One region of the Vibrio diabolicus genome, then DNA from elsewhere that is predicted to be linked to it. Evidence: predicted binding sites of a transcription regulator. Region 1 holds the regulator's gene; each other region holds the start of a gene.
What was found. The regulator PurR, encoded in region 1, represses purine synthesis genes. The targets are predictions, from matches to a motif close to TNANGNAAACGTTTNCNTNA.
Positions count from the first base shown of each region.

Region 2: ihfA (integration host factor subunit alpha) is a predicted target of PurR. The motif match lies at 3,135-3,154, and genes of this name have one in related genera.
Region 3: FR741_RS14630 (uracil-xanthine permease family protein) is a predicted target of PurR. The motif match lies at 4,609-4,628, and genes of this name have one in related genera.

Region 1 covers NZ_CP042451.1:2,138,954-2,144,970, forward strand. The annotation lists gene torR (two-component system response regulator TorR) at 1-84, opposite strand, end outside; gene torD (molecular chaperone TorD) at 351-998, shown strand; gene purR (HTH-type transcriptional repressor PurR) at 1,467-2,471, shown strand; cyclic di-GMP riboswitch class I at 2,757-2,846, shown strand; gene FR741_RS10190 (TfoX/Sxy family DNA transformation protein) at 2,963-3,553, shown strand; gene FR741_RS10195 (TVP38/TMEM64 family protein) at 3,669-4,355, shown strand; gene FR741_RS10200 (hypothetical protein) at 4,376-4,696, shown strand; gene FR741_RS10205 (alpha/beta fold hydrolase) at 4,734-5,537, opposite strand; gene glgA (glycogen synthase GlgA) at 5,648-6,017, opposite strand, start outside.
Region 2 covers NZ_CP042451.1:1,876,879-1,882,895, reverse strand. The annotation lists gene pheT (phenylalanine--tRNA ligase subunit beta) at 1-1,699, shown strand, start outside; gene FR741_RS09055 (AEC family transporter) at 1,916-2,797, opposite strand; gene ihfA (integration host factor subunit alpha) at 3,331-3,627, shown strand; gene FR741_RS09045 (RelA/SpoT domain-containing protein) at 3,751-4,530, opposite strand; gene FR741_RS09040 (thiopurine S-methyltransferase) at 4,847-5,497, shown strand; gene purT (formate-dependent phosphoribosylglycinamide formyltransferase) at 5,570-6,017, opposite strand, start outside.
Region 3 covers NZ_CP042451.1:3,094,837-3,100,853, reverse strand. The annotation lists gene greB (transcription elongation factor GreB) at 1-234, shown strand, start outside; gene FR741_RS14645 (DUF1090 domain-containing protein) at 340-735, shown strand; gene ompR (osmolarity response regulator transcription factor OmpR) at 865-1,584, shown strand; gene envZ (two-component system sensor histidine kinase EnvZ) at 1,687-2,979, shown strand; gene FR741_RS14630 (uracil-xanthine permease family protein) at 3,053-4,441, opposite strand; gene recG (ATP-dependent DNA helicase RecG) at 4,675-6,017, opposite strand, start outside.

The DNA.
Region 1 (6,017 bases):
TTGGTAACCCTCATTTTGGAAATATCCCGCAAGCTTACTACGAGTTACAACATCATCTTCTACGACTAATACGTGATAGCTCATTTACACCACTTTTCTGTCTTCTTATTATCCAAGACGTATTCTATTCATAACTAGTAACATTTCTAGTCATAGATACATTAAAAAGCAAGATTTAGCGTTTTTATTGATTCAAAACAAGCTTACCCATCGCTATTAATAAACGTTAATTTTTGACCATAAAACATAATAATTATAGTTACTGCTATTCATTTTAATTGATTACACTTAGGGGATATCCCTAATTGACTTTGTGATGCACAACTTGAAGCATCATTCAGGAGCCCAAAATGCAAGAAGTGAAAGCTTTTAATGAAAAACGCGCTGAAATTTACTGGTGGTTTTCGAGCTTGTTCGCAAAAGAACTAACAGAGAAAGAGCTGGAAGCCTACCACAGTGTTGAAATTCGCAGTTTTCTAGCAGGTTTAGGTGAAAATGAGTCGCTGAAACCAGCTGTTGATAGCCTCGTTGATGCGCTAAACCGATTGCAAGATCGTGAAGACGCTCAATTGGAGCTTGCTGCTGACTTTTGTGAACTGTTTTTGAAGACAGAAAAATACGGCGCTCTTCCTTACGCATCTATGTACATCGGTGAATCAGGTTTGCTGAATGACAAGCCAGCCGAGGAAATGGAAAAGTTGATGGCAGAATTTGGCGTTCAAGTAGATGAAAATCTAAAAGAGCCTGCGGACCACTTAGCCGTTGAACTCGACTTTCTCGGCAACATGATTATCCGCTCAAACGAACTTGAGCAAGAAAAACACATGGAAGAAGCCTTCGTTAAACAAAACGACTTTATCCAGCAACAGTTGATGTCTTGGTTACCTCAGTTTGCAGACAAATGTAAACAATTCGACGAATTTGGGTTCTACTCGAACGTCGCGAAACTATTAGTTGCATTTTGTAAACTAGACAGCGCTTACCTTCTTGGGGAATAATTGCCGCCTATTTTTTTAAGGAGCCCGCCTATCGGGCTTCCTGTATACCTGAAATAACTGAATGTAAGTAAGTTGGGTATATTATTCGTTTGCCTTAACTTAGCTCAAAGACGCTTGGTTATTTAGCAGTCAAAATGTGACTTCAAATACACAAATCTCTTGCTGAAAACATTGCTAGTCAGTCCACATAGGGCTAAAATGTGAGCGCAAACGATTAAATATGATTTATATGTAAACCGCTGAAATATAGCGGTTTTTGTGTTTTTTAACAGGTTGATGGCAATTTCTCATCAGATAGAAAAAAGATAAAATTCATCGACCGATGCTGCTACGTACCCTTTTGTCGTGCTTGGACCAACCGCTGCCGAAACACTTAGCGCCAACCTTAGATTGCTGGGTGTAAAACCATTAGAGCATCAGGTACATCCAACACGACATATTTCAGTAGCTCGATACAGGACACCATTTATGGCCACTATAAAAGACGTTGCTCGCTTAGCCGGCGTTTCCACTACGACAGTTTCGCACGTTATCAATAAAACGCGTTTCGTTGCAGAAGCAACGCAAGAAAAAGTAATGAAAGCCGTGGACGAGTTGAATTACGCGCCAAGTGCGGTTGCACGCAGCCTAAAGTGCAACTCAACTCGTACTATTGGCATGTTAGTAACGCAGTCAACCAACCTATTCTTCTCAGAAGTGATTGACGGGGTTGAGAGCTACTGTTACCGCCAAGGCTACACTCTGATTCTGTGTAATACGGGTGGGATTTACGAAAAACAACGCGATTACATCCGTATGCTGGCTGAAAAACGTGTTGATGGCATCCTAGTGATGTGTTCTGACTTAACCGAAGAGCTTAAAGAGATGCTTGACCGTCATGCCGACATTCCTAAAGTGGTCATGGATTGGGGTCCAGAAAGCTCACAAGCGGACAAGATCATGGATAACTCAGAAGAAGGTGGCTACATCGCAACCAAACATCTGATCGACAATGGCCATACTGATATTGCTTGTCTAAGCGGTCATTTTGAAAAACTTGCTTGCCAAGAGCGCATTGCAGGTTTCCGTCGCGCGATGAGCGAAGCAAACCTAGCTGTAAATGAAGATTGGATCCTTGAAGGTAACTTTGAATGTGATACGGCCGTCTTAGTCGCAGATAAAATTACAGCAATGGACAAACGTCCGACAGCGGTATTCTGTTTTAACGACACAATGGCTTTGGGCTTAATGAGCCGCCTACAACAAAACGGTATCAAAGTTCCTGATGATATTTCAGTGATCGGCTACGACAACATCGAGCTTGCGGAATACTTCTCTCCACCGTTAACCACTATCCACCAACCTAAACGTCGTGTGGGTAAAAATGCGTTCGAGATCCTACTTGAGCGAATCAAAGATAAAGAACACGAAAAGCGAATTTTCGAAATGCAACCTGAGCTTGTAATTCGAAACACCGTGAAGAAAATGAACTAAAATTCGCCAAATATAACGATGTCAAATAAGCGCTCTAAAAGGGCGCTTATTTTTTGTATCTAAATAACTTTTCCCTGACTTAGGTTTGTTAGACAAAAAATCTCGAATCTCTAAGTCTCTGTTTTATATGTAGGTAAATCACACTCGCTCACAACCTCGAGATCATCCCGCCTTATTCTCAAATATGCACAAATATGCGCTTGTCGACACTTTTTATTGAACCAAAATCACACTTTTACGGGTAAAACGTGATGTTAATTCAATATACGAAGTATGCTCATTCTGTCACGCACAGGGCAAACCATTCGAAAGGGTGGGACGCAAAGCCTCCGGCCTGAACCATAGTACTATATGGAAGGTAGCGGGGTTACCGATGGCAAGTGTGCAAGCGATGACTTTACCCTGTAATGACATTGCTTTTGCGCATGTTTGCTACTCTCTCGGACCTGACTTTTGGTGGCGTAATATTAATTACACCGAGATAACAAAACATGGATAAACCGATACTCAAAGACTCTATGAAGCTATTTGAGGCACTTGGTAATATCAAGTCGCGCTCAATGTTTGGTGGCTTCGGACTATTCGCTGATGAAACAATGTTTGCACTAGTTGTAAATAATCAGCTTCATATAAGAGCAGACCAACAAACTTCATCTGACTTCGAGAAACAAGGGCTAAAGCCTTACGTTTATAAAAAACGTGGCTTCCCAGTCGTTACTAAGTACTACGCAATTTCCAACGATTTATGGGAGTCTAGCGAACGCTTAATCGAAGTAGCTAACCAATCGTTGAAAAAGGCAAAGCTTGAAAAAGAACAGCAAGCAACTACAAAGCCTAATCGCTTAAAAGATTTGCCTAACTTACGACTGGCAACTGAACGCATGCTGAAAAAAGCAGGCATTGAGTCAGTAGAAAAACTGGAAGAGGAAGGTGCACTTAACGCTTATAAAGCGATAAGAGATACGCACTCTGCAACCGTCAACATTGAGCTGTTATGGGCACTAGAAGGTGCTATTAACGGTACTCATTGGAGCGTTGTACCTCAAGCTCGCCGAGATGAGTTGATGAATGGCCTCCAATAAAAGTCGGCCTTAAAAACTATCTTGTAAAACCGCAGTCTAATCTGCGGTTTTTTTGTGAAATTTTTTCGACTTTCATTCTGTCTTATTACATATATCCCAAATTGGAATCATAAATATGAATAAGAAACTGATATTAGGCCTAATCCTGGTCGCGATCATTATCTTTTTAGGCGTTAACTTTAGTCAGTATTTAACGTTGGAAAATGCAAAAGCACAACAAGAAGCGCTGACCACATACATCGATCAGAACTTTGTTTTTTCGGCAGCTATTTACTTTTTTGCCTACATTGCAATTACCGCTTTTTCTATTCCTGGGGCAGCTGTGGTTACATTACTTGGTGCGGCTCTATTTGGTTTTTGGACGAGCTTATTACTGGTTTCTTTCGCCAGTACTATGGGTGCAACACTAGCATTTTTAAGCAGCCGATATTTGCTGCGTGACTGGGTACAAAACAAGTTTGGCAATAAGTTAATCGCAATTAATCAAGGCGTCGAAAAAGACGGTGCATTTTATCTATTTTCCTTGCGTCTCATTCCGGTATTCCCTTTCTTTCTTATCAACTTGTTGATGGGCTTAACGCCAATGTCTGTAGGTCGATTTTACCTTACTAGCCAAGTAGGTATGTTGCCAGGCACTGCAGTTTACTTAAACGCCGGTACTCAGTTAGCAACAATTGAAAGCCTGTCAGGCATTATTTCACCTGCGGTATTGGCCTCTTTTGCGTTACTGGGGCTGTTTCCAATCATCACTAAATGGGTTATGAATAAAGTAAGGCCAACACCGAGTCAGCAAAACTCATAATTAGTAAGTGGACGTGTTTAATGAAAATATTCATTGCTAAAAACCCAGCAGAAGCGCATATCGTGTGCGAATTATTGAAAACCGAGCAAGTCTACTGTGAAGTCCGCGGAGAAGGTATTTTCGGTTTAAAAGGAGAGCTGCCGTTTAGTGATGATACCGATCCTTATGTCTGGCTTTTTGACGCCAAACAACAAGTAAAAGCAGAAGGAATAGTACAAGCCTACCGCAAACAATCCGATGGAAATGAGTATCAAGATTGGCAGTGCCCGAAGTGCCATGAGGTAAACGAGGGGCAGTTTGGTGCTTGTTGGCAATGTGGACATCAAATAGGGGAGCCTTAATAACTCCCCTACTCCTACTCAATCGATTTATTCAGCGCTAAGCAGAAACCATTTGCTGCTTAATAAATTCGATGGAATGTTGATTGAAATCTTCAGGGCGCTCAACATTACAAACATGACCACAGTTGGGGATCTCTCGTAAAACACTAAGCTTATGCGCCGCAACCATTTCTTTAACAGGCTTAATAAACATGTAATCTCTGTCGCCCATTAAATAGAGTGTGGGAATGGGTAACTCTCGATCTTTAAAATACTTCATTAAAGGATTTACATCAGCAGCAAGAATAAACCAACGTTTAAATTCTTTTTGGCAAAGCTTCTTGGCCTCACGAATAAAAAGATGGCGAGACTCTCGCTGGCTTCTCTGTGGCATAACAATGTACGCAAAAAGTTTGTAGAGCCACATGTACGGCAGAATGTGCTTACAAAAATTACCTAATTTAACCAATATTTGAGAACGAGTATTGAGCCTTGTGACAGCGCCACCGAGCACCATTGAACGCACGCGCTCTGCTGATAATTCAGCAAGGTTTCGAACAATAATGGTACCAAGCGACATACCGACAAAATGAGCGGATTGGATCTTTAAATGGTCCAATACTTTCAAAATATCTTGGGTGACTTCCGTAAAGGTATAACGGCTGGCAATGAGCTCTTTAAGTAACTGATTTGACTTTCCATGACCTCTTAAATCGATCAGCAATAAGTTAAAGTGTTGCTTGTAAGCTTTGATTTGCTTGAACCAGATAGAAGAGCTACCGCCAGCACCATGCACAAATACAACCCACTCATGACTAGTAGGGTGCAAATAGGTTTTATGAAAAAGTAGCGGCTGGGTCATATTCAAGTATCAAAAAGGTCGTGCTATTGAGTAAAAAGCCATCCTACCACACTCCCCTTACTCAAGATAATAAAGGCACCTTATTCGGTGCCTTTCGTTACAATTTTAAGTCAATTTAACGCCGAATTGTAAAGTTGCAAATAAGCTTCTGCGGCCTTTTGCCAACAAAAATCTTGTTGCATCGCGTGCAACTGTACTTTATTCACTTCAGGTTCGTTTTGAGCATAGAGCAACAGTGCCCTTAGCATCGTTAACAACAATGCCTGCGGTGTCGGTTCGAAAAAAACAAACCCCGTCGCTTCAGAAGGGTTCACATCATAATCGTTGACGCTGTCTTTTAGACCACCGACACCACGTACTATCGGCAATGTCCCATAAGCCATACTATAGATTTGGTTTAAACCACATGGTTCAAACTCAGAAGGCATCAGAAAGAAATCAGAACCCGCTTCAACGATATGCGCAAGTTCATTATCATAG
Region 2 (6,017 bases), 260 kb from region 1:
GAAACTGCGTCGTTGTGGTATTCGCTCTATCGACCCTGTTGTAGACATCACTAACTACGTGCTTCTAGAGCAAGGTCAACCAATGCACGCATTCGATCTAGCGAAGATCGAAGGTGGCATAGTAGTTCGTATGGCTGAGCAAGGTGAGAAGCTAACACTTCTTGACGGCAGCGAAGCAGAACTAAACGCAGATACATTAGTTGTTGCTGACCACAACAAAGCACTTGCAATCGCAGGTATCTTTGGTGGTGAAGAGTCTGGTGTAACAACTGAGACTAAAGACGTTCTACTAGAGTGTGCACTCTTTGCACCTGACCACATCCGTGGTCGCGCTCGTAGCTACGGTCTGCACACTGATTCTTCAATGCGTTTCGAGCGTGGTGTGGATTACGCACTACAAGTGAGCGCAATGGAGCGTGCAACTCAGCTTCTAGTTGAAATTTGTGGTGGTGAAGTAGCACCTGTTGTAGCTGTAGAGTCTGAAGCAGACCTACCTAAGCCAAACAAAGTTGCTCTACGTCGCACTAAACTAGACAACCTACTAGGTCACCACATCGCTGATGCTGACGTAGTAGAAATCCTAGAGCGCCTAGGTTTGACTGTTGAAGCTTCAGAAGAAGGTTGGCTAGCAGTAGCGCCAACATGGCGTTTCGATATCGCTATCGAGCAAGACCTGATTGAAGAAGTTGGCCGTATCTACGGTTACGACAACATCCCTAACCAACACCCAGCAGCAGCACTTAAGATGCACAACCACGTTGAAGCGGATCTTCCACTGAAACGCGTTCGTGATCTTCTTGTTGACCGTGGTTACCACGAAGCAATTACATACAGCTTCGTTGAGCCTGAACAACAAAAGCTAGTGGTACCTGGTGTTGAGCCTCTAGTGCTTCCAAACCCAATTTCTGCAGATATGTCAGCAATGCGTCTTGGTCTTATCCAAGGTCTGCTGAATACGGTTGTTCACAACCAGAAACGTCAACAGCCACGCGTTCGTCTATTCGAATACGGCCTACGTTTCATCCCATGTGAATCTGCAGAAAACGGCATGCGCCAAGAGCCTATGCTTGCAGGTGTTATTGCTGGTACTCGTGGTGAAGAGCACTGGGATATCGAAACTAACACCGTTGATTTCTTCGACCTTAAAGGCGACCTAGAAGCGATTCTAGAACTGTCTGCTAACGAAAAAGCGTACTCTTTCGCAGCACTGTCACCTGAAAGCAAAAAAGCTAACCCAGCACTTCACCCAGGTCAATCTGCGGCAATCATCGTAGACGGCAAAGAAGTAGGCGTGATCGGTACCGTTCACCCTGAGCTTGAGCGTAAGTTCGGTCTAAACGGTCGTACTATCGTATTCGAAATCGAATGGTCTGCAATCAACAGTAAAGTGATCCCAGAAGCGGTTCAGCTTTCTAAATTCCCATCAAACCGTCGTGACATCGCAGTAGTTGTGGACGAAGCGGTAGCATCTGGTGACATCGTTAATGCTTGTTTAGAGCAAGGTGGCGAGTTCCTTAAAGATGCGAAACTGTTCGACGTGTACGTAGGTAAAGGCGTTGAAGACGGTAAGAAGAGCCTAGCAATCGCTTTGACTCTACAATCAGTTGAGCGCACGCTTGAAGATGCAGACATCGCAGGTGCGGTAGACGCTATCGTTGCTCACGTTTCTGAGAAGTTTGGTGCGTCTCTACGTGACTAAGCGTTAGATGAACTATCTCTCTTAAGAAACTAAAAACCCTGTCAAATCGGCAGGGTTTTTTATGTTGAGCATTGTCTTATTGTGATTCACGTACTAGGCCGTTTACGTCACCTCCCACAACCTCAAAAATCTGGACCAAACTTGAGGTAGCGCTTAATCGAGATTTGGCATATATCGTTTTTCCGCCAACAGACGCTAACGCAAGTTTATTGGCAGCTAGGCGGCGAGTGAGAGGGTATAGCTAAGCAGAAGAGGCAGCGTAAGAATACTGAAAAAGTTGCCAAATAGTACCATTGACGCCACTTTCATGGGCTCTATATTCAGCCTTTCCGCAAATAGGTAATTCATGACGGCTGGTGGCAGCATTGTGAAGAGTACCATCATTTGCAATTGCATCGTTGGAAGGGGAATTAACCAATAAATAAGTGCAAATGCAACCGCCCCAGTTGCAAGCGACTGCACGGTACACAATACACCAACCTTTAAACCGTCCACTCTTAAATGACACATTTGCGCCCCCAGGGATAAAAGCATCACGGGTACTGCCGCTTGGCCAAGTAGAGCAGTCGCTTCGTATAAAGGTACCCATACACCCACATTTGACACGTTGAGAAACAGAGCCAACGACGCAGCTAAAAAGATTGGCATCTTGACTATTTGCTTAAAAGGGTTGCCATTACTAAGTAGCATTACACCTAAACTAATGTGCAAGCATGCTGACACGACAAATAGCAGTACTGCTGAGGATAGCGCAATTTCTCCAAACGTATAGGTAAACAAAGGAATAGCAAGGTTTCCGCTATTGCGAAACATATGTGGTGGTGCCCAGGTTTTAAACGACAGTGACGTCAATCGACACACTGGGATCATGAGTAGTGCGGGAACCAAAACCGCGATAATTGCTGCAAAAAGGAGTGGTCCCTGATTCGAGTCTAACGGCATGCTAACGAGCGAAGAAAACACCAGCGCAGGTGTGAAAACCTCAATGTTAATGCGGTTGATTGGACGAAAGTCAGGCTTGATGTAACGACCTACCAAATAGCCGACGCCGACAAGAGCAAAAACAGGGAAAAGAATATTTATGATTTGATTAATCATGGTCGCCTAGATGAAGTGTAAGGAGCTAATGTGGAGATACACGAAGAACCACATTATCAACCTTTATATATTGCGTCATCGCTGAACAGTGAGAAGCGTGGGTTTAATCAAGCTTTCTAAGCACAGTTACAAAGCCAGGTGGTCATACCATTTAGTTCAATTGTTACGTATCGAGTTACATACAAATCACTGAATTTACGACAAGTTCTATGTCAAGTGTCTGTTAAATAACCAATCTCTGATATTTTTATTAAATAGTGATTAATGTTGATATTTAAACTACTTTTAGTTTTATCAGCTGGATGTTTTTCCTATTAAAGAGAAAACAAAAACAAAAATATCAAAATGTTGGCGTTTAACAATAATTTACATAGTGCTATTCCTTTTGTTCGCCAAGAAAAAAGTTGGCGAAAATCATAAGCTTGTCATACACTTCCTGATGTAACCCCGATATGTTGTTGAATTGGTAGGGTAAAACTGCTCTGGCGCTACACTAACGTAGCATTGTTTAACATAGCTTTGAGGAAAGTTTTATGGCGCTCACAAAAGCCGAACTGGCAGAAAACCTGTTTGATAAATTAGGATTTAGTAAGCGGGACGCCAAGGAAACGGTGGAAGTGTTCTTTGAAGAGATTCGTAAGGCACTGGAAAGTGGCGAACAGGTAAAACTGTCAGGTTTTGGTAACTTTGATCTTCGTGACAAGAATGAACGACCTGGTCGTAACCCGAAAACCGGTGAAGATATTCCAATTACTGCTCGACGTGTAGTGACTTTTCGCCCGGGTCAGAAGTTAAAAGCTCGTGTAGAAAACCTGAAGAAAGTACAGTAAGCCGAATAAATGGATCACGCTAAGGCGTGGTCTTTTTTTTGCGTAAAACTTGTGTCGCATATAAACGAAAACCACCGCAATGCGGTGGTTTTTCTGTTTTTGAGTATATCTTAATGATATGGATTACGCTGCTTCTAGGTGCGTTGTTAAGTATGGTTGCCATGCTTGTTGGTACAAGTTTTTAGACTGTGCACGCATGTTGCGAATAGAAGCGAGTTCTAGTTCGCTTAGTTCGCGTTTCTCCATCATCGCTTGGCGTTCTAGTTTCTGGATTTTTTCGTATAGGTCGTGTTCAGGACCGCTTTTCACATCTGCGATGGCTTTTAAGTGCAGTTGAACTTCGGCAACCAGATTTGTCTTTGGTAAACGAACGAGTAAGTTCAAGTCTCTATAGCCTGAAGGACCAGGTTTTTTGAAGCGATTTTTTACTTTAACAATTGTTGTTTCACGCTCTAAGGTTTCATAAATGGAGACTAAGCTCGCGACGTCTTCAGCAACAATCGTGGCACGGGCTAGGTCAGTAATGCGTTCGACTTTTCCATCTAACTCCAAAGCTATTTTTTCTTCTGCTCGTTGTTTGGACTTTACGCCTGCGAAGTATGGCTGAGCATCATTAAGAAGTGCGGTACTTTTACAGATAGTTTCAAGCTCAAATTGTGCTTGGTGAGCTTTGCTGTAAAGAATGTCGAAGTCAGTGTATGGCTGAGTTGGAGTTGCGTCGATTGACTGAATACCATACAAGCCGCTAAGGCTATGTTTAAAGAGTTTCGAACAAACTTCGTTTTGACTTGTTGAACGATTTTGATCGCCACTCGGCGCTGGGGTAATTGGAAGTGCGGCAAATGCCGGTGCACGGCTAAGTACCAAAAGCATCAATGCTGTAGTACGAAGAAATAAGCTCATTCACTCTCCTTAACTTGCTTGTACTTAGAAAATAGGGAACATAAAGGTCGCTAAGTTCGGCAAATCAGGTACTAACTTATTAATGGGGTCATTACGAAAGATTCCAAGGTTTCAGTTTTGTCTTGAAGTGGAATCGTGCGTTAGATCACCATTTCTCTTTTCTTTATTCTGTTTATCAGATAAAGGCGTGGTTCCTATAAGAACGTTTACATCCTACCACCGCTGTATTAACCAAAGATGAACGGCATAGACAAATTGAAAAAAATCGTTAGTCTTACTTCTCAAAATGAAAATCAGCCGACAAGTAGAAAGTAAAATGAGAGACCAAGAGTTTTGGCATAATAAATGGGCCAGTAATCAAATCGGATTTCACTTGGAAGATGTAAACCCGCTATTACCTGCATATTGGCAACACACAAACCCAAAGCGTGAAGACAAAGTGTTAGTGCCTTTGTGTGGAAAGTCAGAAGACTTGATTTGGTTAGCGATGAAGCATGATTCAGTTGAAGGTGTTGAGCTGAGCCATATCGCTGTTCGTGCCTTTTTTGCTGAACATTTTTATACGCCAACCGTGACGCCTGTTAATGGTATGCACGAGCTTTATCAATTTGATGAGCTTTCTATTTATACTGGGGACTTTTTCACTGCTCCAGTATCTCAAGCCGATATCATTTATGATCGCGCTGCGTTGGTTGCTTTACCGCAAGATATGCGAGAGGAGTATGTAGAGCGTCTCAAGCAACTTTTGAATCCAGGTGGTCGTATTTTGCTTGTTACACTCAACTATCCTCAAGAAGAGATGGCGGGGCCTCCATTTAGTGTGCCAGTCGAAGAGATTGAGCAGTTATTTTCAGGTTACAAAGTTACCTGTTTGAACGTAGATGAAGCTGATGAAAGCCATCCTAAAATTGCGAAAAAAGGCTTAAGTCGCTTCTCTGAAGAAGTGTACCTAATCGAGAGTGAATAGTTTTTTTGGTTTGTAAAACGAAATAGCGCAGCAATTAGAGCTGCGCTGTTTTTTTGTACGATTGGAGCTCGTTTAATAAGTGATATTCACTTTTGATGCACTTTCAATAGCACCTTGAACGGCCTCTTCGGTGGTTTTTCGTCGCGTAAGGACAACACCTAAACGACGGCGACCATCGATTTCTGGCTTGCCGAATAGACGAACTTGCGTTTGAGGTTGAGCTAAGGCTTTGGTTAGGTTGTCAAAGCGAATGTTTGTAGAAGTCCCTTGACCAAGAATAACGGCCGACGCAGATGGACCATATTGTACGATATTATTAATCGGCATTCCGGTAAATGCACGTACGTGGAGAGCAAACTCTGACATTTCCTGAGAAATCATAGTGACCATGCCTGTATCGTGTGGGCGAGGAGAGACCTCATTGAAAATGACCTTATCGCCTTTAACAAATAACTCTACACCAAAGATGCCGTAGCCACCGAGTGCGTTGACTACTTTCTCTGCCGTGTATTCTGCTGCT
Region 3 (6,017 bases), 960 kb from region 1:
TTTGGTGCTTGGGTTGAAATAGAAAATGAGGCTGGAGAGGTGAAGAAGTTCCGCATAGTTGGGCCTGAAGAGATTTATGGAGATGCGAAAGACTACATCTCTATCGATTCACCTATGGCGCGAGCGATGTTGAAAAAGCAAGTGGATGAAGAATTCACGGTACGCACCCCAGAAGGTGAAAAAGAGTGGTTCATTAACTCGATTGAATACAACAAACCAGCCTTGGAAGACTGAGGCTTTATCACTGATTCAAGTCTCTTGAAGTTCACTAGAAGTGACTTGAGTCTCAACGTCAGCTTATTGGATACAAAGGCATGGTGCCTTTATCGGAGAAGTAAAATGAACAAAGCAGTCATGTGTGGTGCTGCACTAACAATAGGATTCTCACTCTCAGTTTTTGCTCAAGATGAAGTGAAAGGCTGTGACGCCAAAGAGTTAGCGGTAGAACAGCAGCTTGAGTATGCGAAAGCACAAGGTAATGAACATCGAATTAAAGGCTTAGAGCAAGCACTTACCGCTATCCAGAATGAATGCTCGGAAGGTGAACTGCGTCAAGAACTGCAAGCGGAAGTGGACGAAAAGGCGCGAGACGTTGAGGAGCGTGAGCAAGAACTAGCGGAAGCGCAGCGCTCAGGGAAAGCAGACAAAATCGAGAAAAAACGTCACAAATTGGCAGAAGCACAACAAGAGTTACTTGAGGCCAAACGTGAACTGGAATGGAATTATGGCCAATAGTAGGTGCTGAAAATACCTACTAGAGAGAAAATAAAGCGCTTAAGATAAAAAGAGTAACAATTTGCTTGAGCACGTTAGGAAAAACAGTGATACATTTTCGACAATAGATGCTTCTGAAAGGATGTTTCAATGCAAGAAAATCATAAAATTTTAGTGGTTGATGACGATGCTCGTTTACGTGCTCTATTGGAGCGTTACCTTTCTGAGCAAGGTTTTCAGGTCCGAAGTGTCGCCAATGGCGAACAGATGGATCGCCTACTAACGCGCGAAAACTTTCACTTAATGGTGCTGGACCTAATGTTGCCAGGTGAAGACGGTTTGTCGATTTGTCGTCGCCTACGCCATGCAAACAACATGCTGCCAATCTTAATGCTCACCGCGAAAGGTGATGAAGTGGACCGCATTGTGGGTCTGGAAGTGGGGGCGGATGATTATTTGCCAAAACCATTTAACCCACGTGAATTACTCGCTCGCATTAAAGCCGTATTACGCCGTCAAACCGTAGAGTTGCCGGGCGCGCCAAGCACCGAAGAAAAAGTAGTGGAGTTTGGTGAGTTCCGACTCAATCTAGGCACTCGCGAGATGTTCCGCGGTGACGAGGCAATGCCACTGACCTCAGGAGAGTTTGCTGTCCTGAAAGCGCTCGTGACGAATGCGCGAGAGCCGATGTCACGAGACAAATTGATGAACATGGCACGTGGCCGTGAATATTCTGCGATGGAACGTTCTATTGACGTGCAAATCTCACGTTTGCGTCGCATGTTAGAAGACGATCCAAGCAAGCCACGCTACATTCAAACCGTGTGGGGCTTAGGTTACGTTTTCGTCCCAGACGGCAAAGAGGTGTAATCTCCTCACTCCATAGCCAGCACTTGGCTATAGCAACTTCAGCCTTCAAGTCCTTCCCTTCGAAGGCTGAAATTTCGCGATTAGGACCACCAGGAACGTTCCATGCGCATCCGAAGTTCACTGACACAATCTATCCTACTGTTCATCTCTTTGCTCCTCGCTAGCCAAGTTTTCTCTTACTACGCCGTTTTTAACTACGCGTTGATGCCGAGTTTGCAGCAGTTCAATAAAATTCTAGCCCATGAGCTCAATTTGGTGCTTGATGATGAAGGGCCATTAAAATCTGATGCACCGCTGAGACGTCAATTATTAGAAAGGCTGGGGGTGACGGTTCACAGCCTCGACAGCGATAAAGCGGTTGAATTTCATCACGCGATGTCGATTGATTTGATGTCTGAAGAAATGAGCCAAGAGCTAGGCTCGCCCACCGAAGTGCGCTTATTGCTTGGCGATGAAAGTTACATCTTGTGGATGCACATCGAAAAGTTGCCGAACTCCATCATTCGTATTCCTTTATCTGAGCTGCAAGAAGAAGATTTTGCACCGCTGTTTCGTAACAGCTTGATTATGGCGCTGCTGATCATTGCTGGTGGTTGGTTGTTTATTCGTTTACAAAACCGCCCACTTTTGGCTTTAGAGAGAGCCGCGAAAGACGTCGGTCGGGGTGAAATCCCGCCACCGTTGGCAGAAAAAGGCGCATCGGAGATTCGCTCTGTAACCCGAGCGTTTAATCAAATGTCCAAAGGCATTCAGGAGCTCGAAGAAGATCGCGCCCTATTAATGGCGGGGATTAGCCATGACTTGCGAACACCGCTGACGCGCATTCGCTTAGCGACAGAAATGATGTCTCCCGAGGACAGCTACCTTGCTGAAGGGATCATTAGCGATACGGAAGAGTGTAATGAGATCATTAGTCAGTTTATGGACTACCTCAAACCGGTGAACAAAGAATCGTTTGAACCTGTAGATATCAGTACGATTGCCAGTGATGTAGCCAGTTCGGAAGGTGGTTATGAGGCTGAAATTGAAACGGATCTTAATCCTAACCTGCCACCAGCCAAAGGAAGCGCCATTGCGATTAAACGGGCGATCAGTAATTTAGTTGTCAATGCACTGCGTTACGGCAATGGCTGGGTCAAAATCAGTACCGGTGTGACGGCAGATAAGCAGCTAGTGTGGATATCGGTAGAAGACAACGGACCGGGTATCGAGCATTCTCAAATCGCAAAATTATTTGAACCCTTTACGCGTGGTGATACAGCTCGTGGCAGTGAAGGTACAGGGCTTGGGCTGGCGATAGTGAAGCGTATAATCAGCCAGCACTCAGGCTCTGTGGTGATGCGTAATCGCAGTGAAGGCGGTTTAATCGCTCAAATCAGCTTTCCTACCAAGTAAGTCGGTGACTGTACCATTTAAAACAAAAAGCCCAACCTAAACAGGTTGGGCTTTGCTTTTCTCTACAATCTTATTAAGACTCTTTCACTTCTTGAGGAAGTTCATCTTCGTCTTCCAGTTTCTCTGGCAGAAGTAGGTTTAAAATGATCGCTGTGATACCACCTGCAGCAACGCCAGTGGAGAAAATACTCTTAATAAATTCTGGCATGAATTGCAGGATCTCTGGTTTTTGTGCGATACCAAGCCCCATTGAGAAGGATAAGGCCATGATCAGAATTGCGCGGCGATCGAGCTCAACACGAGAGATAATACGCACACCAGCGGCAGCAATCGTACCAAACATGACAATCGTTGCGCCGCCAAGTACTGGCTCAGGAATCAGCTGAACAAAGCTAGCGACACCAGGAAACAAGCCAAGAATCACTAACATGCCAGAAATAAAGTAACCCACGTAACGGCTCGCGACCCCTGTTAGCATGATGATGCCGTTATTCTGGCTAAAGGTGGAGTTCGGGAAACTGTTAAACACGGCTGCGATTGCAGAGTTTAAGCCGTCTGCTAGTACACCACCCTTAATGCGTTTCATGTACACTGGGCCTTTGACTGGCTCGCCAGACACTTCGGATGTGGCGGTAATATCGCCGATGGCTTCTAGTGCGGTAATAAAGAAAATCAGTACCAGCGGAATGAACAGTGACCAGTCAAACGATAAGCCATATTGCATTGGTACCGGTAGTGCTACAAGCTCGGTTGTGCCTAGCTGAGAAGTATCTACCATCCCCATAAAATACGCCATGATGTAGCCTACTAGCATCGCAATCACAATCGAAGCCACACGGATGTATGGGTTTTTAGAGCGGTTTAATATCACAATTAAGCCAAGTACCGTTCCTGCGAGCGCAAGTTTGTCTAAGCTGCCGAATGTGCCTTCATTTAATGCTGAGTAGCCACCGCCCATTGATACTAAGCCGACCTGAATCAGTGTGAGGCCGATAAGAGTGACGACAATGCCTGAAACGAGCGGAGTGATAATGCGACGAGCATGCTCTAATACGCGAGATAGGAAAATTTCTGCAAATGATGCGACTAAAATCGTACCAAAAATGGCTGCCATCATGGTGCTGATGTCTGCACCACCTGCTTTAAGCGATAGGCCTGCACCAATAATAGGGCCTAAAAAGTTAAAGCTGGTGCCTTGAACAGAGAGTAAACCAGAGCCAATTGGGCCAAAGGTGCGAATTTGAATAAACGAAGACACGCCTGACGCAAATAAAGACATGCTGATGATGGTATTCGTTTGGTCTGCTGGTACACCCAAAGACTGACAGATGATCAGTGACGGAGTGATAACCGCGACGAACATCGCCAATAAGTGCTGAAGTGCGGCAAAAATGGTTTGAGGCAAAGGTGGTCGATCATTGAGTTGATAAACCAGTTCCGAAGATCGGTTTGAAGTTGTCATTGTTTGTCTCGCTAGTCGCAATATATTCCCAGATCTCGCTGAATGGGAGAGCAGGGTGGAGTTGACGTCGTTACCTGTGATTGCTGTTAATCAGAGTCAACTCAGGTTGGTGGAGTGTGATGCAACACACTTAAAAATTTGTGCGCGATTATAGAGAGATTTACCTAAAAAGCAAACGATTGCTTTGGTTTTTAGCGTATTAAAAAACGAGCCATTTGGCTCGCTTTCAATCATTACGCTTTGGAGTAAATATCCCGCTCACCCAACCAGCGATCGATAATCGCTGTTGCGTTAGTCGGGTAATTGTCATGAATATGACGCGCAATACGCTGAACTTCGGGAATCAGGCGTTGATCTCGAACTAAGTCTGCAATTTTGAAATCAGCAAGACCAGTCTGCTTTGTACCCAAGAGTTCGCCCGGGCCACGAATCTCTAAGTCTTTCTGTGCGATGACGAAGCCATCGTTACTTTCACGTAGTACTCCCAGACGTTTTTGCGCGGTTTTCGACAGTGGAGAGTGGTACAGCAGCACACAATGGCTAGCAACGGAGCCTCGGCCCACACGACCTCTTAGCTGGTGTAATTGTGCCAAACCAAGACGTTCGGGGTTTTCGATGATCATCAAGCTAGAGTTTGGCACATCCACGCCAACTTCGATCACCGTCGTTGCGACCAGCAAATGCAGTTTATTGTCTTTGAAATCTTGCATCACCGCTTGTTTCTCTGCCGGCTTCATTCGGCCGTGTACTAGACCAATTTTTACTTCCGGTAGCTTACGTTGAAGCTCTTCAGCGGTATCTGCCGCGGCTTGCGCTTCTAATACTTCCGACTCATCAATCAGAGTACACACCCAATATGCCTGCTTACCTTCGTTTAAACAGGCATTTCGGACACGCTCGACGATGTCGTCACGTTTTGTGTCAGGAATGGCGACGGTTTGAATCGGCGTTCGACCCGGTGGCAGTTCGTCAATCACGGAAGTTTCTAGGTCAGCGTATGCGGTCATCGCTAACGTGCGAGGAATGGGCGTTGCCGTCATGATCAACTGATGTGGGTAGGCGCCTTGTTTAGCGCCTTTTTCACGTAACTCTAATCGCTGATGGACACCAAAGCGGTGCTGTTCATCAATGATGACCAAAGCAAGGTGATGAAATTCAACGTGCTCTTGGAATAGCGCGTGAGTACCCACTACCATTTGCGCTTCACCACTGGCAATACGAGCCAGCTCGGCTTCCTTTGCTTTACCTTTGAGTTTGCCCGCTAACCAACCGACTTGAATGCCCATTGTTTCAAACCAGTTGGCGAAGTTGATCGCGTGTTGCTCAGCCAATAGTTCGGTTGGTGCCATGAGTGCCACCTGATAGCCGTGCTCAATGGCACGAACGGCGGCCAAAGCGGCAACCAACGTTTTCCCCGATCCCACATCGCCTTGCACTAGGCGCATCATTGGGTGCGGTTTTTCTAGATCGGCTTCAATCTCTTGTACTACTCGGGTTTGAGCGTTTGTAGGAGAGAAAGGCAGTTGGGCTAAAAGCTGCGTTTTTAGTTTATTACAAGGACCGAGAGGTAGCGCTG